Regions from separate parts of the Pantoea sp. PvP021 genome, predicted to be linked through region 1. Evidence: predicted binding sites of a transcription regulator. Region 1 holds the regulator's gene; each other region holds the start of a gene.
What was found. The regulator CRP, encoded in region 1, controls carbon source genes, mostly activating them, when cyclic AMP is high. The targets are predictions, from matches to a motif close to ATGTGANNNNNNTCACAT.

Region 1 (4,830 bases):
GACAGTTTTCACCGCTTTACCCGCCCTGAAATGGATATGGCGATTCGTAAGGCGCGCGATTTAGGACGTCATGTCAGCTACTTCGGCCCGGAAGCCAATGACTTTGGCCTGCTGGAGCAGAGCTTTAAAGAGTATGGTCAGAGCGGACAGGGCCAGTCGCGTAAATATCTGCACACCTACGATGAAGCGGTGCCGTGGAATCAGGTGCCCGGCACCTTTACGCCGTGGCAACCGCTGCCGCAGAACACCGATATTCTCTTCTACGAAGGGCTGCACGGCGGCGTGGTAACGGCGCAGCACAACGTAGCAGAACAGGTTGATCTGCTGGTTGGCGTGGTGCCGATTGTGAACCTGGAGTGGATTCAGAAGCTGGTGCGCGACACCGGCGAGCGCGGCCATTCACGTGAAGCGGTCATGGATTCGGTGGTGCGCTCGATGGAAGATTACATCAACTTCATCACACCACAGTTCTCACGCACTCACCTCAACTTTCAGCGCGTCCCGACGGTCGATACCTCAAACCCGTTCGCTGCCCGCGCTATTCCGTCACTGGATGAGAGCTTTGTGGTGATCCACTTCCAGGCGCTGGAAGATATCGACCTCCCCTACCTGCTGGCGATGCTGCAGGGCTCGTTTATCTCGCACATCAATACGCTGGTGGTGCCTGGCGGCAAAATGGGTCTGGCGATGGAGTTGATTATGGGCCCACTGGTGAAGCGGCTGATGGAAGGCAAACGAATAGAGTAAGAGGCCAAAAGGGCCTTTCCAGACTAATGCCAATGCCAATGCCAATGCAGGATGAATCTGACAGCAGCGAAAAAGCTTAACACGCTGGGAACCGGGTCAGAAGAGGAAAGCGTCCCGCGCCTGGGACAAAAACGCCGGGAGCGTTTTTGAACAACGCAACGCGTTGGCCCGGCTACGGGCGCACCTCAGGGATGAGGTGCGTAATCGCGCGGGCCGAGCGGCCAGGGATTGGCTTAAGCGACTTTCCGATCTGACCCGGTTCCCAGCGCAGGCACAGTCTGACAGCAGAGCACGACAGATTTTGCCCGCGACCTTAAAAGATCCCTGCGGGTACTAAAGTTCGATCACTTCATAGCTATGCGTAATGTTGACGCCTTTACCCAGCATGATGGCCACAGAGCAATATTTTTCAGCAGAAAGATCCACAGCGCGTGAGACCGCTTTATCCTGGAGGGCTTTACCACTCACGATAAAATGCAGGTTGATGTGCGTAAAGATTCGCGGCGCCTCTTCACGACGTTCTGAGGTCAGTTTTACTTCACAATCAGCCACATCGTTTCGGCCTTTTTGCAGAATTGATACCACGTCAATCGCGCTGCATCCGCCCGCCGCCATCAGCACCATCTCCATTGGGCTGGGCGCTTTATCACCCGAATTTCCATCCATCAGTATCTGATGGCCGGATGAGGATTCTCCGAGGAATGTCAGCCCTTCTACCCATTTCACTCTTGCCTGCATGATTTTTGCTCCGGAATACGCTGTTTTGTCGCCAGAGTACGCTTTCGCCTGGTAAACAGCAATCCAGAGAAATCCGCCCGTAGCTGAAGCGAGACAACAGAAGACAGTCGGCAAAAGCTGTGCTACAAACAGTGCTGAAAATATTTTTCGTCACCCGATGACGAAGCCGGGAAGGATGATGCGCACTGCGCCTGATGCGGCCCGAATAATTTCCTGAAATGGAAACGCTTGAAGCTTTCACCGCCTGACAGGGAAAACTGCCCCCTGTATTTTGGGCACGATTACAACAGAGGATAATAGCGAATGGTTCTCGGCAAACCGCAAACAGACCCTACACTCGAATGGTTCCTGTCCCATTGCCATATTCACAAGTATCCATCCAAAAGTACGCTGATTCACCAAGGTGAAAAAGCAGAAACGCTTTACTACATCGTGAAAGGTTCCGTTGCGGTTCTGATTAAAGATGAAGAAGGCAAAGAGATGATTCTTTCCTACCTGAATCAGGGCGATTTTATTGGTGAACTTGGCCTGTTCGAAGAAGGCCAGGAGCGCAGCGCCTGGGTACGTGCGAAAAGCGCGTGCGAAGTGGCGGAAATTTCTTACAAGAAATTCCGTCAGCTGATCCAGGTTAACCCTGACATCCTGATGCGACTCTCATCGCAGATGGCGCGTCGCCTGCAGGTGACGTCTGAAAAAGTGGGTAACCTCGCTTTCCTCGACGTAACCGGACGCATTGCACAGACCCTGCTCAACCTGGCGAAGCAGCCAGATGCCATGACGCATCCCGACGGCATGCAAATTAAAATCACTCGTCAGGAAATTGGCCAGATTGTTGGTTGTTCACGTGAAACCGTGGGCCGTATTTTGAAGATGCTGGAAGATCAGAACCTGATCTCCGCACACGGCAAAACCATCGTCGTTTACGGCACCCGCTAATTCCTGTCACCCACGGCGTGATGGCAACATCACGCCGTTATTGTTTGTGTTGGGCCGATGTGGCGTCGAATTATTTACCATCCTGAAGTTAACTACGCCTTGCGGCAAACGCTGGTGCTCTGTCTGCCGGTGGCGCTGGGCTGGCTGGCTGGCGACCTGCAAAAAGGTCTGCTGTTCTCATTAGTGCCCGCCTGCTGCAACATCGCCGGTCTGGATACCCCGCATAAACGCTTCTTCAAACGCCTGATTGTTGGCGGCAGCCTGTTTGCCCTCGGCAGCTTTCTGATGCAGTGGCTTACCCTCCATGCTATTCCGCTGCCGCTGATCCTGTTTGCTATGCCCTTATTGCTCGGCGTTACCGGGGAGATCAGCCCGCTGCATGGTCGTCTGCTGCCCGGCACCCTGATTGCCGCCATCTTTACCCTGAGCCTGATTGGCCGCATGCCAATCTATGTTCCCCCGCTGCTCTATATCGGCGGCACGCTATGGTACGGGCTGTTTAACTGGTTCTGGTTCTGGCTGTGGAAAGAGCAGCCGATGCGCGAAAGCCTGAGCCTGATCTACCGCGAGCTGGCTAACTACTGCGACGCAAAATATACCCTGCTGACGCAGCTGACCGATCCGGAAAAGGCGCTGCCGCCGCTGCTGGCTCGCCAGCAGAAAGTGGTCGATCTGATTAACACCTGTTATCAGCAGATGCATATGCTGTCGGCAAGCCGCGATCACAGCCATAAACGGCTGACGCGCGCCTTTCAGGTGGCGCTGGATCTGCAGGAACATATCTCGGTCAGCCTGCATCGGCCGGAAGAGGTGCAGAAGCTGGTCGAACAGAGCCACGCCGAAGCGGTGATCCGCTGGAATGCCAAAACCATCTCGGCCCGGTTGCGGGTGCTGGCGGATAACATTCTCTATCACCAGCTACCCGATCGCTTTGCGATGGATAAACAGCTCGGCGCGCTGGAGAAAATCGCCCATCAGCATCCCGACAATCCGGTGGGTAACTTCTGCCTTTACCACTTCAACCGCATCGCGCGGGTCCTGCGCACCCAGAAACCCCTTTATCAGCGCGATCTGATGGCTGACCGCCAGCGCCGTCTGCCGCTGTTACCGGCGCTGCGCAGTTATCTCTCGTTTCGCTCATCGGCCCTGCGCACTGCCGGCCGCTTTGCGGTGATGCTGATGCTGGGCAGCGCGCTGGCGCTGTTCTTCAACATCCCCAAACCCTACTGGATCCTGATGACCATCATGTTCGTCAGCCAGAACGGCTACAGCGCTACCCGTGTCCGCATTCAGCACCGGGCGCTGGGCACTTTTGCCGGTCTGGTGATCGCGGCCGCCACGCTGCGCATGGCGGTGCCGGAGTCGCTGGTGCTGCTGATCATGCTGGCAATTACTTTTATCAGCTATCGCTTTACCCGCCAGTTCTATGGCTGGTCGATGATTGGCTTTACGGTCACGGCGGTTTACTCGCTGCAATTGCTGTCGCTGAATGGCGCGCAGTTTCTGCTGCCGCGACTCATGGATACGCTGATGGGTTGTCTGATCGCCTTTGGCGGGATGCTGTGGCTGTGGCCGCAGTGGCAGAGCGGCTTACTGCGGCAGAACGCCCATGACGCACTGGAAACCTATCAGGATGCGCTACGGCTGTTGCTGGGTGACGAACAGTCACCAGAGAAACTGGCTTATCAGCGCGTGAAGGTCAATCAGGCACACAATGCGCTGTTTAACTCACTGAATCAGGCGATGCAGGAGCCCGCATTCAACTCCCGCTATCTGAGTGATATGCGGCTCTGGGTCACGCACAGTCAGTTTATCGTCGAGCATATCAACGCCATGACGATTCTGGCGCGGGAGCACACCATGCTCACTGCCTCGCTGGCTGAGCGTTACCTGCAATCCTGTGAAATCGCGCTGCAGCGGTGTCAGCAGCGGCTGGAATATGATGGTGAAAGCTCACAGGTTAACCTGCTGGATGAGCTGGAGAACATCAGTGAGGGACCGATCACGGTGGTGGAGCAGCATGTGCGGCGCATTCTCGATCATCTGAGCGTGATGTACACCATTTCATCGCTGGCGTGGAACCAGCGGCCGCAACATGGCCGCTGGCTGATCAGACGCTTACGTAGAAACTAAGCTAGCCGTTGAGCACGTTGCCGACGGCCGTGGCGAAGCGGCTCATGCCCTCTTCGATGTCGGCAGGCTCAATGATCAGTGACGGGGCAAAACGCATCACGTCGGTTCCGGCAACCAGCACCATCACGCCTTCTGCGGCCGCGGCATTCAGGATGTCGCGTGCTTTACCGGCATGCTGCGGTTTCAGCGCCGCGCCAATCAGCAGACCCTTGCCGCGAATATCGCTGAAGAGATCATACTTCGCATCGATGGCCTGCAGCGCCGTGACAAAGTGCT
Region 2 (4,830 bases), on a different contig from region 1:
TCGGTGAAGCGCTGGCTGCCCTGATACTGCGCAATGAAATCGCGCATCGCCTGTTCCACATCCCGGAAGACGCCGTGACAGCCGCCCCACATCCCTGCCAGCAGCAGCTCAGTATGGGAGAAGTAGTCACGCATATGGTGGAACCAGTAAGGCGACGCCAGCCAGGCGTTTACCGCTGCCGCTTCGCGCTCCGAGAGCAGCGAGTCGGCATCACGCACGATAAAACGCTTCACGCCCGGATCGTCCATTACCAGGAAACGCCACAGGGTCGGAAACAGCGTTTTCTCGTGGGACATATCGATCAGCTGGACGTGCGGCTGGTCAAGGCGCTGCCAGACATGCTGCGGCACGCTGTCATCGAGATAGATGCGGCAGACCCAGCCGGGATAGAGTTCAGGCGCCACTTCAACGTTTTTGATTAAGGTTTCACAGTAGCGCGGCTGATCGCCATAGAGGCAGAAAGCGATGACATTCTGGTGCGGATGAGTGAGATCGACAGGCTCCGGTTGCGGAGCGGGAAATGTGGCGCGCTGCCCCTGGCTGAAACGCGCATCAGAGCGCATCAGCGAGGCCAGCCCATGACGCGTCACCTCATCCTTTTTATCCAGCCAGCCACACACTTCGGTCAGGCCATCCAGCCAGGTTTCGGAGGCGGTAGCCTGTACAGCGGGCGGTGACTGATAAATTTTCTGGTAGATTTTGTACGATTTATTGTACTGACCCAGACGCAGCAGGCAGAGCGCGTAGTCGCTCAGCACCTGCATCTGATTGGGCATCGTGCGCAATACCTCTTCACAGCATTGAGCGGCCAGCGCATAGTCGCCCTGTTGCATGGCGGCACGGAAACGTTCGGCACTGCGTTCCAGCATGGCTTTGAGTGCGGCCGGATTAGCACCAGGGGCAGGACGTCGGACGGGAATAGTATTGCGCATAAAAACTCTCAGGTTTCACTGATATTACGCGCCGTTAACTACCGGCAGCAGGTTTTGAGTCTGGACAAAAAACCTGCTGCCAGACGCGGTCGTTATAGTAAGCGACGCGCCGCTTCGACCACAATCTTCACTGCGTCACTTTCTGTCTGTTTCATGGTGACCGCATCCGGGATCTCTTTCTGAGTGCGGTTCACAATCACGCCCGCCACCATGCCGGCTCGCAGACCCTGGCTGGCGCACATGGTTAACAGTGTAGCGGATTCCATCTCATAGTTGAGAACGCCCATCTCCTGCCACTCTTTCATCGATCCCCTGAAGCGACTGACTACGCGGCCCGAGACGGTGTCGTAGCGCTCCTGACCCGGATAGAAGGTGTCAGAAGAGGCGGTGATGCCGATATGCGTTTTCGCGCCACAGGCTTCTGCGGCGGCAACCAGCGCGGTGGTGCAGGCGAAATCAGCCACTGCCGGAAACTCCATCGGCGCAAAATGCAGGCTGGCCCCGTCCAGGCGAACGGATGCGGTGGTCACCAGCACATCGCCGACATTGATATGCGGCTGGATAGCGCCCGTGGTACCGACACGCAGGAAGGTACGTACGCCAAGCTGTGCCAGCTCTTCGACCGCAATCGAGGTCGACGGACCGCCAATGCCGGTTGAGCAGACCACGACCGGCTTACCATCAATTTTTGCCAGCCAGGAGGTAAATTCACGGTGTGAGGCGAGATGCGTGGCATCTTCCATCAGTCCGGCAATTTTCTTCACGCGCTCCGGATCGCCCGGCACAATCGCCAGGGTGGCGCCCTGCAGATCGGCTTTGGTCAGGCCAAGATGGAAAACGTCAGACTGTGTCATTTTCAGACTCCTGTTAAGGGAAGGTAGCGCGCCACTCTACGCCAGCACGCCCAATAAATATGTGACAACATTCACTTAAGAAAATGAAAGTTACATTTCCCGAAAGATAAATTGTGACGAAAATCACACAATAGCATCTTCCTGGTGCGGATAGCTCTCGGTGGGGCTGTGTCAGGGTCTGCGCAATGTTAAAGAGAAGGATGATTTTATTCGCTGCTGATTCTGTGACCCGACACCTGGCGCATACGCTTTCCGGCCAGGCTATAGTTACGTGATTGCGCAAATGCTTGCACGGAGAGAATAATGAAACCCAGTGATAATATGGCACAAAAACCGGCGACGGGCGGCTTTGCCCCTGCCGTGCAGCCCACCGCCTCCACCACCATCATTACCGACAGCCCGGCGATTCACGCGGGTGAAACCTCAGTGCCCAGCCAGGGCGAAAATATGCCGGCATTCTTTGCAAAACCCCAGTCAGCGGAAGGCCCGTGGCCAGTCGTACTGGTCGTGCAGGAGATCTTTGGTGTGCATGAACACATCCGGGATATCTGCCGCCGCCTGGCGCTGGAAGGCTATCTGGCGATTGCGCCTGAGCTCTATTTCCGCGAGGGCGATCCCGCTGAGTATAATGATATCCCGACGCTGTTCAGCGAGCTGGTCAGCAAAGTGCCTGACAGCCAGGTGCTGGCCGATCTCGATCATGCCGCCAACTGGGCCGCACGCAACGGCGGCGATATTCGTCGCATGGGCATCACCGGTTTTTGCTGGGGTGGTCGCATCAGCTGGCTCTACGCCGCGCATAACCCGCAACTGCGCGCCGCCGTGGCGTGGTATGGACGACTGACCGGTGAGCGTACGCTGAAGCAGCAGAAGCATCCTATTGATATTGCGGTCGACCTGAATGCGCCAGTATTAGGTTTGTATGGTGGCCAGGATGAGGGTATCCCGCTGGAGAGCGTCGAGCAGATGCGTCAGGCACTGCATGCCGCCAATGCAACCGCAGAGATCATCGTCTATCCCGAAGCGGGCCATGCCTTTAATGCTGACTATCGTGCAAGCTACCATGCTGAATCTGCCAATGATGGCTGGCAGCGGATGCTGGCCTGGTTCAGGCAGTATGGTGTTGCATCGCAGTAAATGAAAAAGGGGCGCTTATGCGCCCCTGATTTTTTCGCCCCACCAGACCCGATTCCCTACGCCGTTTCTCCACGCAATTTCTTCGCTGCCGTCACCATGTTCGCCAGCGCCTGACGCGTTTCCGTCCAGCCCCGTGTTTTCAAACCGCAGTCCGGGTTCACCCACAGACGCGCTTCCGGAATGCGTTTCGCCGCCTTTAGCAACAGTGCTTCTATCCACTCCACGCTGGGGACATTAGGCGAATGGATGTCGTAGACGCCGGGACCGATTTCATTCGGGTAGTCGAAGTTCTCAAACGCCTCCAGCAGGTCCATGTCAGATCGCGAGGTTTCGATGGTGATCACATCGGCATCCAGCGCCGCGATAGCGTCCATAATGTCGTTAAATTCGCAGTAACACATATGGGTGTGAATCTGGGTTTCATCCCGCGCCACCGCCGCATTCAGTCGGAAGGCCTCCACCGCCCAGTTCAGGTAGGCGGCCCATTCAGACTGGTGCAGTGGCAGACCTTCACGCAGCGCAGGCTCATCAATCTGGATAATCCCGATGCCCGCCTTCTCCAGGTCTTCGACTTCATCACGCAGCGCCAGCGCGATTTGTTTCGCGATGGTTTCGCGTGACACATCTTCACGCGGGAATGACCAGCAGAGGATGGTTACCGGACCGGTCAGCATCCCTTTTACCGGCTTGTTGGTCAGCGACTGGGCATATCTGGCCCACTCAACGGTGATCGCCTCCGGACGACTGACATCGCCAATAATGACAGGCGGTTTCACACAGCGTGAACCGTAGCTCTGAACCCAGCCATTCTGTGTGAAGACAAACCCCTCCAGATGTTCGCCGAAGTACTCAACCATGTCGTTACGTTCCGCTTCACCGTGAACCAGCACATCCAGCCCCAGCCGCTCCTGTTCGAGAATCGCCTGCTTAATGTGCTCCGCGATGCCGGTGCGGTAATGGTTGCTGTCGAGCCGGCCCTGTTTAAAGTCGAGGCGCAGGCCGCGAATTTCAGTGGTCTGCGGAAAAGAGCCGATGGTGGTGGTAGGCCAGGCTGGCAGATTGAAACGCTGACGCTGCAGGACCGCCCGCACCGGATAAGCGCTCTGGCGTTCACTGTGCTGTGGGGTAATGGCCTTAATACGCTGGCCCACCGCCGCATTATGCACGCGGCGGGAGTGAGCGCGGGCGTGTACCGGTGCGCTCCAGGCTTCCAGCGCCGTCGCATCGTTGTTGTTGAGTGCCTGACTCAGCAGTGATAGCTCGGCACATTTCTGCAGCGCAAAGGCGAACCAGCTTTTGACTTCATCATCCAGACGGGTCTCGACGCTCAGGTCGATAGGGCTATGCAGCAGCGAGCAGGAGGAGCCGATCCACACCTGTTCACGCGCTCTGGTCAGCGGTTGCAAGCGGCTGAACCAGCGGCTCAGATCGGCGCGCCAGACGTTGCGTCCGTTGATCACGCCGAGCGACAGCAGCCAGCTGGCGGGCAGTTGCTGATTCAGTTGCTGAATATCATCACGACCATGGACCAGATCGACATGCAGCCCCTGCACCGGCAGCGCACGAATCACATCAATGTTCTGGCCGATGCTGTCAAAATAGGTGGTCAGCAGCAGTTTGCTGTGACCCTGCAGTGCGTCATACGCCGGCTGGAAGGCTTCGCGCCACGTCTGCGGCAGCTCCAGTGCCAGAGCGGGTTCATCAATCTGTACCCATTCGATGCCGCGCTTAGCCAGTTCCGCCAGCACCTGCTGATAGACCGGCAGAATTCCCTCCAGCAGCGACAGACGTTCAAACGGCTCACCCTTCACTTTACCCAGCCACAGATACGTCACCGGCCCCAGCAGCACTGGCTTGATGTTGTGTCCCAGCGCCAGTGCCTCATCCACCTCGTCCAGCAGCTGGGT
Region 3 (4,830 bases), on a different contig from region 1:
TTAATCCCTACTTTGGCGAATTTGGCGGAATGTATGTTCCGCAAATCCTGATGCCAGCCCTGCGCCAGCTGGAACAGGCGTTTGTCGACGCCCAGAAAGATCCTGAGTTTCAGGCCGAGTTTACCGACCTGCTGAAGAACTATGCGGGTCGGCCTACCGCCCTGACGCTGTGCAAAAACCTGACTAAAGGCACCAAAACCCGCCTCTATCTTAAGCGTGAAGATCTGCTGCACGGTGGCGCGCACAAGACCAACCAGGTGCTGGGTCAGGCGTTGTTAGCCAAACGCATGGGCAAAAACGAAATTATTGCCGAAACCGGTGCGGGTCAGCACGGCGTAGCTTCAGCGCTGGCCTGTGCGCTGCTGGGCATGAAATGCCGCATCTATATGGGCGCAAAAGATGTGGAGCGTCAGTCACCCAACGTCTTCCGTATGCGTCTGATGGGCGCAGAAGTGATCCCGGTGCACAGCGGCTCCGCCACGCTGAAAGATGCCTGTAATGAAGCACTGCGCGACTGGTCTGGCAGCTACGAGACATCACACTATATGCTCGGCACCGCAGCGGGTCCGCATCCCTTCCCGACGATTGTGCGTGAGTTCCAGCGCATGATTGGCGAAGAGACTAAAAAGCAGATTCTGGAAAGAGAGGGTCGTCTGCCCGATGCGATCCTCGCCTGTGTGGGCGGCGGCTCCAACGCCATCGGCATGTTTGCCGACTTTATCGATGAGACCAGCGTGAAGCTGATCGGCGTAGAGCCTGCGGGCCACGGCATTGAGACCGGCGAGCATGGCGCGCCGCTCAAGCACGGTCGCGTCGGCATCTACTTCGGTATGAAATCGCCGATGATGCAGACCCATGATGGCCAGATTGAGGAGTCTTACTCGATCTCTGCCGGCCTCGACTTCCCGTCTGTAGGCCCGCAGCATGCGCACCTGAACAGCATCGGTCGTGCGGAATATGTCTCCATCACCGATAACGAAGCGCTGGCCGCCTTTAAACAGCTCTGTCGCGATGAAGGTATCATTCCGGCGCTGGAGTCATCCCACGCCCTTGCGCACGCCATGAAGATGATTCAGGCCGAGCCGGAAAAAGAGCAGTTGATTGTGGTCAACCTCTCTGGCCGCGGCGACAAAGATATTTTCACCGTTCATGACATTTTGACAGCGCAGGGAGAAATCTGATGGAACGTTACAATCAACTGTTTACGCGTCTGTCAGCGAATAATGAAGGGGCTTTTGTTCCTTTTGTTACGCTGGGCGATCCGTCACCGGAGCTTTCACTGCGTGTGATTGATGCCCTGGTTGAAGGAGGCGCGGATGCACTGGAGCTGGGTATTCCCTTTTCCGATCCCCTTGCAGATGGCCCGACCATCCAGAATGCGACGTTACGCGCCTTTGCGGCGGGCACCAACACCAGCCAATGCTTTGAAATGCTGGCCACTATCCGCCGTAAGTATCCGGATCTGCCGATTGGATTGCTGATGTACGCCAATCTGGTCTTCACCAACGGTGTGGATGAGTTCTATGCCCGTTGTGCAGAGGCGGGTGTGGATTCGGTGCTGGTGGCGGATGTGCCCGTTGAAGAGTCCGCGCCCTTCCGTCAGGCTGCGCTGCGTCATGGCGTGGCACCCATCTTCATCTGTCCGCCTAACGCCAGCGATGAGCTGCTGCGCGAGATCGCTTCACACGGACGGGGTTACACCTACCTGCTGTCGCGCGCGGGCGTGACCGGTGCTGAAAACCGCGCCAGCCTGCCGTTGCAGCATCTGATCGACAAGCTGCGTGAATACCATGCAGCCCCGCCGCTGCAGGGCTTTGGTATCTCTGAGCCTGAACAGGTGAAGGAAGCGATCGCCGCGGGCGCTGCGGGTGCGATCTCCGGCTCTGCGATTGTCAGAATCATCGAAAAACATCATTCAGAGCCTGAGGTGATGCTGAGCGAGCTGAAGAACTTTGTCAGCCGTCTTAAAGCCGCCAGCCGTTAATCCTGCCAGCATGCCTTATCGCGCGATAAGGCATGATTTGTTTCCTTTTTTTTCATTCCCCCATTTGCCCTTTTTGCAAAATCTGCACCACAATGACAATGCGCCGTTACGGTAACGTCGCATCCATTTTGTGACAGGGAGAGAAAGCAATGAAATTCGTTAAACTGCTGACAGGTGCTGTACTGGCGGGCGTGGTTGCGCTGACACTGAGCGCCTGTGCGCCAACCGCAACCAAAGAGGGAACCGGTGGCTATATTGATGACACCGTGGTGACCACAAAAGTTAAAGGTGAACTGCTGAAAGATGACTCGCTGAAATCAACTGAAATCAACGTAGAAACCTTTAAAGGTAAAGTTCAGCTGAGCGGTTTTGTTTCATCACCACAGATGGCTAACCGTGCCGTTCAGGTTACGCGCAGCGTGGCGGGCGTGAAGTCCGTTGTTAACAATATGCAGATCAAATAACGTCTTAACAGACAAAAAAGGCCGCTGATTCAGCGGCCTTTTTATCATCTTTATCATCAGAAACGGTAACCCGCTCCGAAGAAGAAGACCCAGGGATCGATGCGCATATTGATATTCTGCTGCTCGCCACCCGCTTTAAACTTCACTTCCGTATCAATATCCATGTACCACACCGACGCATTCAGCATCCAGTCACGGTTAATCTGATAATCCAGACCGACCTGACCCGCCACACCCCAGGAATCCTTCACGCTGAGATCGGTCAGGCCCGCATCGCGGCCCGTCTGGTTGAAATCGGCATCGTAAAAGGTGGTGTAGTTGATACCTACGCCAACGTAAGGACGCGCTTTGCTCTTGCTGTCAAAGAAGTAGTACTGCGCCATCAGCGTAGGCGGTAACTGGCGTACCGTTGCCAGTGTTCCGGTCGGGCCCAGGCCCACTTTGTGACGGAACGGTGTGGCGGCCAGTAATTCGACACCAATGTTGTCGGTTGCCATGTAAGTAAAAGTCAGGCCCAGCTGCGTGTCGTTGGATGCGCTGAACTCGCCCATCCCTAACACATTATCGGAACCTTCGGTGGGCCGGACGGTGGCACTACCGGCACGCATAAAGAAGTCGCCTGCTTCGTGGGCCATCGACAGTTGGGGAAAAGCCAGAGCCAGCAGCATCGCGCATTTTGCCAGTTTCATCATCACTCCTTTGCTTAATGTTAATGTCGCGAACGTCATCGCTTTTTGCTGGCAAATATTTAACGTGATTTACAGAAAATTGCACTCTGTACCCTTCAGATAAATTACTTAAAAAACAATGAATTGATTTAGATCAATTTCGGCTCAGGCTGGCGCAGCAAAATTCCCCTTGCTGAATAATTTCGCCGGGCCTATTTTGCTTATCTTCTCTGGTGATTTTGGTTCGATGCCCTGGGAGGGGCGGGTGATCAAATGAGTGAAATAACTAACCCTTGTGTCAGCTGTGGCGCCTGCTGCGCCCATTTCCGCGTCTCATTTTACTGGGCCGAAGCCGATGATGCAGGCGGCCCGGTGCCGACCGCATTAACCGAACCGCTCAGCCTGTTAATGCGCAATATGCGTGGAACGAACGATCGCGCGCCGCGCTGCGTTGCCCTTGAAGGCGACATTGGCGGCTGTGTCTCCTGCGGAATTTACGAACAACGTCCGACGCCCTGTCGGGAATTTTCGATGTCGGGCGAAGCGGGTATCCACAATGAAGCCTGCGATCGCGCCCGCGCCCGCTATGGTCTTCCCGCCCTTTTTTCTCCATCTTTACCTGTCATGACAGAAAGTTATGCCGCAGCGGGTGCCCGCGAGCTGTCAGAACATGTACAATCGCCGGGTTAATTAACCCGGTTCCTCAAAGGAGTGTACATGTCTATCACGGCAAGCTCGTTATACCGTGACACAGGAAATTTCGCGCGCCATCAACTGGCTACGGTGCTGTTGATGTCGCTGCTGGCCGCTTTTATCACCGTCATGCTGGTGCATGTGCTGACGCCAGGTGCCGATCAGATGGCCCTCCTGCAACAGGGTGACGATAGCGCCGGTTCGCTGTTTGAGATGGTGCAGAATATGTCACCGGAACAGCAGCAGGTGCTGCTGCGCGCCTCGGCGGCCAGCACCTTCGCTGCGCTGATGGGGAACACGCTGCTGCTTGGCGGAATGCTCTATCTGATCCCGATGGTCTCTTCCGGCCAGCGTGTCAGTGCGTTGCGGGCGATTGGTGCTTCAGCGCCGCTGCTGCCAAAGCTGCTGCTGCTCACCTTCCTGATGACGCTGGTGGCGCAACTGGGCTTTATGGTGCTGGTGGTGCCAGGCATTCTGCTGACGATTCTGCTGTCGCTGGCTCCGGTGATGGTGGCCAGTGAGAAGATGGGTGTCTTTGCCGCCATGCGGGCCAGCATGCGGATGGCGTGGAAGAATGTGAAGCTGATTGCCCCCGCTATTCTGCTCTGGCTGCTGGCCAAAGTGGTGGTGATGCTGTTCTTCTCTTCGCTGACGGTTTTACCGCTGAATGTCTCGTCGGTGATTTTCACCGCGGCAGGCAATGTGGTTTCGGCGATGTTGATTATCTATCTTTATCGGCTCTATATGCTGTTACGTTGATTGACGATGTGCCTTCGGGCACATTTGCAGCCAACTCTGAATGGAAAAACTATGAAGCAGCTACTCGACTTTCTTCCCCTGGTGGTCTTTTTCATCTTCTACAAGCTGTATGACATTTTTGTCGCCTCGGGCGCGCTGATTGTCGCGACCGGCCTGGCGCTGGTTGTCAGCTGGGTGCTCTATCGCAAGCTGGAAAAGATGACGATTTTCACCTTTGTGCTGGTGGCGGTTTTTGGCACCCTGACGCTGGTGTTCCACAACG

Region 2: the regulator CRP is predicted to act here: its motif matches at 1,898-1,915, upstream of udp (uridine phosphorylase).
Region 3: the regulator CRP is predicted to act here: its motif matches at 3,259-3,276, upstream of ompW (outer membrane protein OmpW).

The regions. Positions count from the first base shown of each region.
Region 1 covers NZ_JBSRXX010000005.1:214,775-219,604, reverse strand. Annotated here, with positions in the region: gene ACVKSX_RS15640 (phosphoribulokinase) at 1-747, shown strand, start outside; gene ACVKSX_RS15635 (OsmC family protein) at 1,081-1,485, opposite strand; gene crp (cAMP-activated global transcriptional regulator CRP) at 1,789-2,421, shown strand; gene ACVKSX_RS15625 (YccS/YhfK family putative transporter) at 2,479-4,554, shown strand; gene argD (bifunctional acetylornithine/succinyldiaminopimelate transaminase) at 4,556-4,830, opposite strand, start outside.
Region 2 covers NZ_JBSRXX010000006.1:233,889-238,718, reverse strand. Annotated here, with positions in the region: gene ACVKSX_RS17015 (tetratricopeptide repeat protein) at 1-932, opposite strand, end outside; gene udp (uridine phosphorylase) at 1,025-1,786, opposite strand; gene ACVKSX_RS17005 (dienelactone hydrolase family protein) at 2,090-2,923, shown strand; gene metE (5-methyltetrahydropteroyltriglutamate--homocysteine S-methyltransferase) at 2,980-4,830, opposite strand, start outside.
Region 3 covers NZ_JBSRXX010000001.1:590,074-594,903, reverse strand. Annotated here, with positions in the region: gene trpB (tryptophan synthase subunit beta) at 1-1,181, shown strand, start outside; gene trpA (tryptophan synthase subunit alpha) at 1,181-1,984, shown strand; gene ACVKSX_RS02695 (BON domain-containing protein) at 2,134-2,448, shown strand; gene ompW (outer membrane protein OmpW) at 2,505-3,140, opposite strand; gene ACVKSX_RS02685 (YkgJ family cysteine cluster protein) at 3,390-3,806, shown strand; gene ACVKSX_RS02680 (YciC family protein) at 3,834-4,568, shown strand; gene ACVKSX_RS02675 (septation protein A) at 4,620-4,830, shown strand, end outside.